DNA from 2 places in the Cedecea sp. NFIX57 genome. Region 2 is predicted to be linked to the other one. Evidence: riboswitches for the same ligand, from Rfam matches in the RefSeq annotation. Region 2 holds a riboswitch; the other holds the start of a gene.

Region 1 (5,197 bases), on a different contig from region 2:
GGGGTTCAGGCGCTGCAAATACTGGTGGGCTGCGGAGGATTTCGGGCGCTCAATATCTTCTGAAGTGAACAGGATCTGGCGCTGGAGATTGCTGATATGCACCTTGTCATCGTCCGCGACGATAAGCTTGCCTACGCCAGCGGCGGCGAGATACAGCGCGGCGGGTGAACCTAAGCCACCCAGACCGACGATCAGCGCCGTGCTGGACAGCAGTTTTTCCTGCCCTTCAATCGCCACGTCTTCCAGCAGCAACTGGCGGCTGTAGCGCATAAAATCCGCATCATTCATCGCCGGTTCCTGCCAGTTCGAGTAGCTTCGCCGTGGCGATACGCCAGTCGGGAGCCTGCGTAATGGCGCTGACGACGGCGACGCTGCCCACGCCGGTGGCTAACACGGCAGGCACACGATCGATGCTTATCCCGCCGATGGCGACGGTGGAATAATCACCCAGCGTCTGGATATGTTCTGCCAGCTTATTCAGCCCCTGCGGGGAGGAGGGCATTTGCTTGGTTTGGGTAGGGAAGACATGGCCCAGCGCAATGTAGGACGGGTTCGCGCTTAAGGCGCGATCCATTTCCATGTTGTCGTGGGTTGAAAGCCCCAGCCGAAGCCCGGCTTCGCTTATTGCCGCCAGGTTGGCGACATCCATATCTTCCTGGCCGAGATGTACGCCATAAGCACCGTGTTTGATGGCCAGTCGCCAGTAGTCGTTGATGAACAGGCGAGCGTTGTAGCGTTCGCCCAGCGCAATGGCGGCGATGACGTCAGCTTCAACGTCTGCATCGCGTTTATCTTTAATGCGGAGCTGGATGGTTTTGACGCCCGCCCCGAGGAGGCGTTCGATCCACTCCACGCTGTCGACGACCGGATAAAGGCCCAGCCTGCGTGACGTGGCTGGGAAAATGAGTCTGGACATTATGCTTCCTCTTGTCTGAGATAAATTTCACCGCCCCGGGCGCGGAAGTGCTGAGACATATCTTCCATGCCAGCATCTCTCGCCTGTTTTGCGGCGTAGTCGCGCACTTCCTGGGTGATCTTCATAGAGCAAAACTTCGGGCCGCACATGGAACAGAAATGCGCGACTTTGCCGGATTCCTGCGGCAGGGTTTCATCGTGGTAAGCGCGGGCGGTGAAGGGGTCGAGCGCCAGGTTGAACTGATCTTCCCAGCGGAATTCAAAGCGTGCTTTGGACATCGCGTTGTCGCGTATTTGCGCGCCCGGATGCCCTTTGGCCAGGTCCGCGGCGTGAGCGGCAATCTTGTAAGTGATCAGCCCCTGCTTAACGTCCTCTTTGTTCGGCAGGCCGAGGTGCTCTTTCGGCGTGACGTAGCAAAGCATCGCACAGCCAAACCAGCCAATCATGGCGGCGCCAATGCCGGAGGTGAAGTGGTCATAGCCCGGCGCGATATCGGTCGTGAGCGGACCAAGGGTGTAGAAAGGTGCTTCGTGACAATGCTCCAGTTCTTCGGTCATGTTGCGGCGAATCATCTGCATCGGCACATGCCCCGGGCCTTCAATCATCACCTGGACATCGTACTCCCAGGCAATTTTGGTCAACTCGCCCAGCGTATGCAGTTCGGCAAACTGAGCTTCGTCGTTGGCATCCTGGATGGAGCCCGGACGTAAGCCATCGCCCAGAGAAAGGGAAACGTCATAGGCGGCGCAGATTTCGCAGATTTCACGGAAGTGCTGATACAGGAAGTTTTCCTGATGGTGGGACAGGCACCACTTCGCCATAATTGATCCACCGCGCGACACAATTCCTGTCAGGCGCTTCGCGGTCATCGGGACATAGCGAAGCAGCACGCCCGCATGAATGGTGAAGTAATCCACGCCTTGCTCTGCCTGCTCCAGCAGCGTGTCGCGGAACATCTCCCAGCTCAGGTCTTCAGCGATACCGTTCGCCTTCTCCAGTGCCTGGTAGATGGGCACCGTGCCGATGGGCACCGGGCTGTTACGCAGGATCCATTCCCGTGTTTCGTGAATATAGCGGCCGGTGGAGAGGTCCATCACCGTGTCTGCCCCCCAGCGAGTGGCCCACACCAGCTTCTCCACCTCTTCTTCAATGGAGGAGGTCACCGCCGAGTTGCCGATATTGGCATTGACCTTCACCAGGAAATTGCGGCCGATAATCATCGGCTCTGATTCCGGGTGGTTGATATTGGCGGGAATAATTGCTCGCCCGGCGGCGACTTCATCGCGGACAAACTCCGGCGTGATGTTTTCCGGCAGGCGGGCCCCAAACCCTTCGCCGGGATGCTGGTGGCGCAGGACGGCATCACGAATACGCTCGCGCCCCATATTTTCGCGAATGGCGATGAATTCCATCTCCGGGGTGACAAGCCCTTTGCGGGCGTAATGCAACTGGGTGACGCATTGTCCGGCTATTGCCCGGCGAGGTTTGGACTGAGTTTCAAAGCGCAATTCGTCCAGGCCGTCGTCGGCAAGACGCGCTTTTGTGTAAGCGGAGCTGCGTTCATCCAGTGCTTCGCTGTCACGCCGGTCGGCAATCCAGGCGCTGCGTAGGGGAGATAGCCCGTGTAACACGTTTATTGAGATGTCGGGATCGCCATAAGGACCGGAGGTATCGTAGACGGGCACCGCGTCGTTCGGCTGATATTGCGGGGCATCTTTGCTCCCACCGGTGAGCGTTGGGCTGAGCTGGATTTCGCGCATCGGGATGCGGATATCTTCGCGTGACCCGGTCAGATAGATGCGTCTGGAGTTAGGGAAGGCGGTACCTTCAAGCGTGTTGATAAAGTGTTGGGCGGCGGCGCGTTGTTCACGACGGCCAGGTTTGTTTTCAGATGCAGACATAGCTCATTCCAGGTTTAGTCAGGATATGGCTTGTCAGGACAACGGAAGGAGTAATGGATATGGATCGCCCGAAAACGGGTGTACCCAAAGACAGAATTACTCTTGTTCCCTTCGCAGGTTCTAACCTGATCAGGTTCCGCGGATCCCGAATTAACGGTCTCAGCCGGTGCTTAACGCACTCGGCACTCCGACAAGAATGATCCCACCTTGCGGTGGGAAAGTTGTAAATTACTCGTTAATAGCTAACAACTCAAGCCGGACTTGCCAGCCCGGCAGGATCGCTGGCGCTGCCGTCGAGGTTGTTATCAATAGCCAGGAGGACTAGTTTATCTTCAAGGGTGAAGCGGGACTCCAGGCACTCGCCAATCTCCGACAGCGCCTGCTGAAACTCGACCCAACTGTCGCGGTCGATGGCGTTTTCCAGGTGGGAGTCGTAGAGGTCCATGATTTGCTGGGTGTTGGCTTCCAGTTGAGGGTAGAGCTGAGCTGCGCTTAGCAGCGGGCTACTGCCTTCCAGGTTGCTGATGATTCGCTCGTAGATACTGAAATGACCGGAAGAGAGGTAATCCACCAGGCCGTGGCAAAAATTGTCTAACGCTTTTTCGTCGAGCGCGGTGTGCGATTCCTTGTTAGGCTTGATCCCGACCATGTTGTAATAGGCGACCAACAGGTGCTTACGGGCCTGCAGCCAATGGTCAACTAACTCATTACTACCACCAACGCGCTCAGTCAGATTGGCTAACTGGTTCAGCATGATTGAGACTCCGTGAGTTAAAAGATTGAACGCAAACTAACCCAAAAAAGTAAAAACTAATTGTTTATATCAGTGAACACGGGGATGTGCACCAGGTTATGGAACGTGTTATTCAAAACTTAGATCATGGTTGGTGGATAGTCAGCCATGAGCAAAAAATATGGTTGCCACAGGGTGACTTACCTCACGGCAGCGCGGAAGAATTTCAGCTTGTGGGCAGCCGGGCTCTGGATATCGGTGAGTGGGAAGGTGAACCCGTCTGGCTGATTCGTGAAAACCGCCGTTCGGACATGGGCTCGCTGCGCCAGCTCCTTGATCGCGATGTGGGCCTGTTCCAACTGGCCGGGCGAGGCGTTCAACTGGCCGAGTTTTATCGCTCGCATAAGTATTGCGGTTACTGCGGCCATGAAATGCATTTCAGCAAAAGTGAATGGGCGATGCTTTGTGGGCACTGCCGGGAACGGTATTACCCGCAAATTGCCCCCTGCATTATTGTCGCTATCCGTAAGGACGATCATATCCTGCTGGCTCAGCACACGCGGCATCGCAACGGCGTTTACACCGTGCTGGCCGGATTTGTCGAAGTCGGCGAAACGCTGGAGCAGGCGGTAGCGCGCGAAGTCATGGAAGAGAGCAGTATTCAGGTGAAAAACCTGCGCTACGTGACTTCCCAGCCCTGGCCGTTCCCGCAGTCGCTAATGACCGCCTTTATGGCGGATTACCACAGCGGCGAAATCAAAATTGACCCGAAAGAACTGCTGGATGCGGGCTGGTATCGCTATGACCAACTGCCGCTATTACCGCCGCCGGGCACCGTAGCACGCCGCTTAATTGAAGATACCGTCGCCCTGTGTCGCGCGGACTATGAATGATAGACTGCGGCGATACAGCTAAAGGAAAGGTAAAAATGACTGAACTGAAGAACGATCGTTACCTGCGCGCCCTGCAGCGCTTGCCGGTAGATGTCACCCCGGTGTGGATGATGCGCCAGGCAGGGCGTTATTTGCCGGAATATAAGGCGACGCGCGCTCAGGCAGGTGACTTTATGTCGCTGTGCAAAAATGCTGAGCTGGCCTGCGAAGTCACCCTGCAACCGCTGCGCCGTTATGCGCTTGATGCGGCGATCCTCTTCTCGGACATTCTGACCATCCCGGACGCGATGGGGCTTGGGTTGTACTTTGAAGCCGGTGAAGGCCCACGCTTTAGCTCCCCGATTCAAAGCCTGGCCGATGTTCAAAAGCTGCCGATTCCCGATCCGGAAGGCGAGCTGGCATACGTGATGAACGCGGTGCGCACGATTCGTCGTGAACTGAAGGGCGAAGTGCCGCTGATTGGCTTCTCCGGCAGCCCGTGGACGCTGGCCACTTATATGGTGGAAGGCGGTAGCAGCAAAGCCTTCACCGTGATTAAGAAAATGATGTTTGCCGACCCGAAAGCGCTGCACCTGTTGCTGGACAAGCTGGCGCAGAGCGTGACGCTGTACCTGAATGCGCAAATCCGCGCGGGCGCGCAGTCGGTGATGATCTTTGACACCTGGGGCGGCGTGCTGAGCGGACGTGATTACAAAGAATTCTCGCTCTATTACATGCACAAAATCGTCGATGGCCTGCTGCGTGAAAACGATGG
Region 2 (5,197 bases):
CCGGATCGAGCGCCGAGAAAGGTTCGTCCAGCAGTAAAACGGGCTGCTGACGAACCAGGCAGCGGGCGAGGGCGACGCGCTGCCGTTGGCCGCCGGAAAGCTGAGACGGCAGGCGATCCAGCATGTCAGTTAACCCCACGCGTTCCACTATCTCTATCAGCCGCTGCTTCTGGGCTTCATCAAGTTTCATTCCCGGATGCATGCCCAGGGCGATATTTTGCCGGACGGTCAAATGGCTAAACAGATTATTTTCCTGGAAAAGCATGGAAACCGGGCGGGCTGAAGGCGGTGTCCGCGTGTGATCCACGCCGGCGATGACGATGCCGCCGCTGGCAGGCGGCAGGAACCCGGCGACCAGGCTCAGCAACGTACTTTTCCCTGCGCCGCTTGGCCCCAGGATGGCGATTCGTTCTCCCGCCGCAACCTTCAGGGAAAAGCGCATGGGTAAGTGCTGGTACAGCCAGGTTACATCAGTCAGAGTTAGCATCTTGCCCCGGAAGTTTTTCAATCAAGGTAAACAGCATAAAACAAAGCAGCAGCAGGAGCAGCGCTGTGACCGCGCCGTCCTGGCTGCGGTAAGAGCCGATCTGCTGATACAGCCAGAAGGGCAGGGTTCTAAAGTCTTCGTTACCGAACAGCGCCACTACGCCAAAATCGCCAATCGACAACACGCAGGCAAAGGCCAGCGCCTGAGCTATTGGGCGTTTCAGCGCTTTTAACTCAATGAATCGCAGGCGATTAAAGCCGCTGATATCCAGCGACTGGCAAAGCTGTGTATAGCGTTCCGCTACGTCTCGCATGGGGTTTTCGAGCACTTTCAGGGCATAAGGAATCGCCATCAGCGCATTGGTAAAAATAACAATTCCGTCGGCAGATTGTGGCAGGCCCACGGTGTTGTTTAGCAGCAGGAAGAAGCCAGTGGCGAGGACGATGCCCGGCATCGCCAGAATCAACATGCCGCTAAGTTCAATGGCCTGCCCGGCGAAGCGTTGGTTACGAAGCCGAAGTTCACGCGAGCTCCAAAGCAGCATCAGCGTTAGCGTCACGCTGATAAGCCCGGCGGCAATGGCAATTCTCAGTGAAGTCCAGAGCGCGTTCCACAGGGCAGGCTGCCGCAGCACGCTGCCCATGCTGCCGTTAATCCCGTCGACCATCACCGCCAGCAGCGGTGGGAGAAGCAGCAGCAGGGCGAGCAGAATAAGCAGGCCATCGCTAAGTTTTCGGCGCAGAGAATCCTGAGGATCCCGCCACCCCTGAAGCTGGCTGACGCCGACGGGAATAGCCTTACTTAACTTCTGGCTCAACAACACCAGGCCAAGGCAGCACGCCATTTGCAGCAGGGCCAGCAATGCCGCTTTGGCGGGATCGTAGTCGTAGCTTAATGCCTGAAAGATGGCCAGTTCGATGGTTGTTGCCTGCGGGCCTCCACCCAAGGAAAGCACGGTGGCGAAGCTCGCGAAGCAAAGCATAAAAATCAGAGCACCAACCGGGAGTATTTGTCGGCGCAGCCAGGGCCATTCGACAAAACGGAAGAAATGCCAGCCCTGCATTCCCAGCTGTGCCGCCAACTGGCGCTGTTCCGAAGGGATATTGTTCAGCGCCTGCAGCAGAAGGCGGGTCGCCATCGGCATGTTAAAGAAGACGTGCGCCAGCAGAATGCCCTGCAGGCCATAAGGGGAAAAGTGCCATTCAAAGCCGAGCCAGCCGCAGAGCGTTGCCAGCCAGCCTTCTCGCCCATAAACGGAAAGAATGCCGAAGACGGCAACCAGTACCGGCAGTACCAGCGTCATGGCGCAAAGCCGAAGTAGCGCCAGTCGGCCAGGGAAGCGGCGGCGGTAGAGCGCGCGGGCTAAAAAGATTGCCGGGAAAACGGAAAGTGCCGCAGAAAGAAACGCCTGCCAGAAGGAGAAGCGCAGGACGTGCCAAAGATAGCCGTCCTGCAAGATGGCGAAGACATCCGTCTGCGGAGCGTTAAGCCACAGCGCCAGAAAAGCCGCCAGGGCTACCGCCACGACCAGCGTCGCGGCAAATAGCCCTGGATACAGCCAGCCTGGTATTAGTGGCTGACGGCGCGTTGCCATTCATTGATCCATGCTGCGCGGTGAGTAGCTACCTGCTGAGGGGGGAATTCCAGCGTGGTTTGCGGCTTCACCAGGCTGTCGAAGCCAGCAGGTAACGCTACGTTAGTCACCGGGTACATCCAGTTGCCGGTAGCAATGGTGTTCTGGAAACCTGGTGTGGCGATGAATTTGATAAATTTCTCGGCGAGTTCAGGCTGTTTGCTGTTCGCCAGTCTGCCCGCCACTTCAACCTGCAGGTAATGCCCTTCGCTGAAATCCGCGGCGGCGTAGTTGTCTTTCTTTTCTTCAATGATGTGGTAGGCCGGGGAGGTGGTATAGCTCAGCACCAGGTCGGCTTCCCCTTTCAGGAACAAGCCGTAAGCTTCGCTCCAGCCTTTAGTGACGGTGACGGTTTTCTTCGCCAGCTTTTGCCAGGCTTCGGGGGCTTTATCGCCGTACACTTTTTGCATCCACAGCAGCAGGCCAAGCCCTGGGGTGCTGGTGCGTGGATCTTCGTAAATGACCTTCCATTTTTGATCGCTTTCAACCAACTCTTTCAGGCTTTTTGGCGGGTTTTTTAGCTTGTTCTTGTCGTATACGAAAGCAAAGTAGCCGTAATCGTAAGGCACGAAGGTGCTGTTTTTCCAGCCGCCAGGCACCTGAAGGGTGGCGTTTTCGACGTTAGAGGGGGCAAACAGTTTGGTTTGCGTGGCGGCTTCTACCAGATTGTTGTCCAGCCCCAGCACGACGTCTGCTTTGCTGTTCTTGCCTTCCATGCGTACGCGGTTCAGCAGAGAAACGCCGTCTTCAAGCGCCACAAATTTCAGCTCGCAGTTACAGTCGGCCTCAAAGGCTTTTTTCACCGCCGGGCCAGGGCCCCAGTCGGCGGCGAACGAGTCGTAGGTGTAGACGGTTAATACAGGTTTAGCGAAAACGGGCATGGCGGCCAGCGCCAGCAGCGGCAGAAACTTTTTGAACACTTTGCACCTCAGTAAAAGGGGGCAAAGGAATTGAGTTGATCGTCTCAAATCCCTTCGCCGGCGTTATCCGGATCAGGTTCGACGGGTATTATCTCAGCGCGGACAAACTGTCCTGGCACCCCGTTGAGCAGGAAGGATTCTACTGATTTCCTTTGGGTTACGGAAGTAATGTTACGAAAGCGTTATGGGCCCGGTGGGGCAAACCAGGCGGACTTGAAATCAAACCAGCCTAGCGTGTTCATCCGTACCCCGCGCATACTGCGCTGGCCTTCAATGCGCAACCAATGATGAATCAATGGGATAACGTCATTTCGCTCCAGCATTTGCTTGCACCATTCCGGCAGGGCCAGCGTTTTGCTGTGCCAGCGATGAGCATCGCCCTGCCAGTCGATGGGGATGCATTTTTGAATCAGCGGGACTTCATACAGCTGGGCAAACAGGGAGTATTCCAACGGCACGGTGAAGTTCACGCTGTTCAGCCAGATGTCGCTCTCGGCCTCACCCTGATGCCACTCCGCATAATCTATCTCCTGCACAATCAGCTTCACGCCCTGCTCAGCCAGTAATTCGGTCATGATGCTGCTGATCACCCGATGCTCTACGTGATCGCGGTAGTAGGTGAGCGTAATGCTCTCCAGCCCGGCAGGTTTAGCCAGCAACGGCCCGGGGCGCGAATGGTGCCAGCGCGGGAGTAAACCATAGGCCGGGAACCAGTATTGTTGATACTGCTCGGTCGCGCGGTAGATAAGGTTGACCGGGGAGAGAATATGCCCAATCCACTGGCGAACGTCTTCATTGACGCCGAGGCTGGAGCGGCTGTCGAACAGCAGGTAGTAGCAGCCTTCTTCCGGGCGGCTTTCAACGGCTTTTTCGCTGTCCGGCATGCCCTGGAGCTGCACGCCGCAGCTCGACTCTTCACCCACTTCGGGCAGGACCCAGAAGTTAACCTCGTCAATCAGCGCCCGAAAGCCAAAGTAATCATCAAAGGCGTGGATCTTTAGCTGGTTGCGGTTGTTCCGCGCCACGGAATAGGGGCCCGTGCCGATGGGCTGGCTGGCGAAATTTGTCATCGTTGTCCATTCCCGCGGCAGGATCATGGCGTTCACGCTGCCCAATAGCCACGGCAGCCAGTCATCCGGCTGGCTAAGATGGATATCCAGTGTCCAGATAGTCGGCGAGGTGATTTGTGTGATATGGGCAAAAAGCGGCAGGGCGTTGATGCGCTGCAGGGAAGAGATGATATCGAGCATGTCCAGCTCGCGGCCGTGATGGAAATGGATGCCGGGGCGCAGGAAGAAACGCCAGCGTAATGGGGAAATTTGCTGCCAATGGTGAGCAATATCCGCTTCGAGTTCCCCATTTTCCTCATTTATTCGCGTCAGGCCGCTAAAAATCTGGCGGGCGATGTGGGTTTCGGAACGACGCAGCGCCGAACCGGGCAGCAGATTTAGCAGCGGGCGATAGTAAAGGACACGCAGAATATGTCTGCCCTGGCGAAAGCTGCGGCCTAAATGAGAGATGAGCATCTGGCGGACAGCGGCTTTGTCGCCGACGATTTGGACTAGCTGATCGATACGATCTTGCTCCAGCAGATCTTCCGCCCTCTGCTGCTGAAGCGCCAGCCCGGTATAAAGAAAAGTGAGCTGCGAGCGCTTGCCTCGTCCGGCTTCCGCCTGCCAGCTTAGCCAGCCCTTTTCCTGCATCGCATTAAGCAGCGTACGCATATGGCGGCGGGAACAGCTCAGCAAATCCGCTAAATCATTCAGCGTGGTTTCCTGAGGTTTGCCTTCGCAGCATTGCCACAGGCGGATGAATTGTTGTTGCAGGCGTGACGAAGACATAAAAGAGGAACTCCAGGCGGAAACTCATCAATTTAACTTTCCCTATATTACGCCAATAATCATCCTCGATGAAGCGAGGAGGTGTTTATGAAGCGGTCATCACCTGCGAAGTTTTTCCAACAGTACTTTGCCGCAACACAGTTTGTTTGTTCTGGATGGCTGGCTCGCCTGACGGTGGAGCAAAGACTAAGGATGCTCGAAGACTTGATGCAGTGGGAGGTTACAACCCCGATGCCCGAGAACGCCAACGCGCCGACTCATGTGTGACTGAGTATTGGTGCTTTTCACCGGCCAGCAGCTGTTTACTGCTGGCTTT

What was found. Region 2 has a riboswitch for thiamine pyrophosphate ahead of thiB (thiamine ABC transporter substrate binding subunit). Riboswitches for the same ligand answer to the same signal wherever they lie in the genome.
Region 1: linked by a shared signal. The riboswitch ahead of thiC (phosphomethylpyrimidine synthase ThiC) and the one ahead of thiB (thiamine ABC transporter substrate binding subunit) in region 2 are both predicted to bind thiamine pyrophosphate.

What each region holds. Positions count from the first base shown of each region.
Region 1 covers NZ_FXAS01000041.1:18,313-23,509, forward strand. The annotation lists gene B9Y90_RS22860 (HesA/MoeB/ThiF family protein) at 1-288, opposite strand, end outside; gene thiE (thiamine phosphate synthase) at 281-916, opposite strand; gene thiC (phosphomethylpyrimidine synthase ThiC) at 916-2,817, opposite strand; TPP riboswitch at 2,907-3,017, opposite strand; gene B9Y90_RS22875 (Rsd/AlgQ family anti-sigma factor) at 3,068-3,571, opposite strand; gene nudC (NAD(+) diphosphatase) at 3,670-4,443, shown strand; gene hemE (uroporphyrinogen decarboxylase) at 4,479-5,197, shown strand, end outside.
Region 2 covers NZ_FXAS01000012.1:119,332-124,528, forward strand. The annotation lists gene thiQ (thiamine ABC transporter ATP-binding protein ThiQ) at 1-487, opposite strand, end outside; gene thiP (thiamine/thiamine pyrophosphate ABC transporter permease ThiP) at 471-2,081, opposite strand; gene thiB (thiamine ABC transporter substrate binding subunit) at 2,057-3,040, opposite strand; TPP riboswitch at 3,072-3,173, opposite strand; gene sgrR (HTH-type transcriptional regulator SgrR) at 3,223-4,881, opposite strand; gene sgrT (glucose uptake inhibitor SgrT) at 4,969-5,148, shown strand.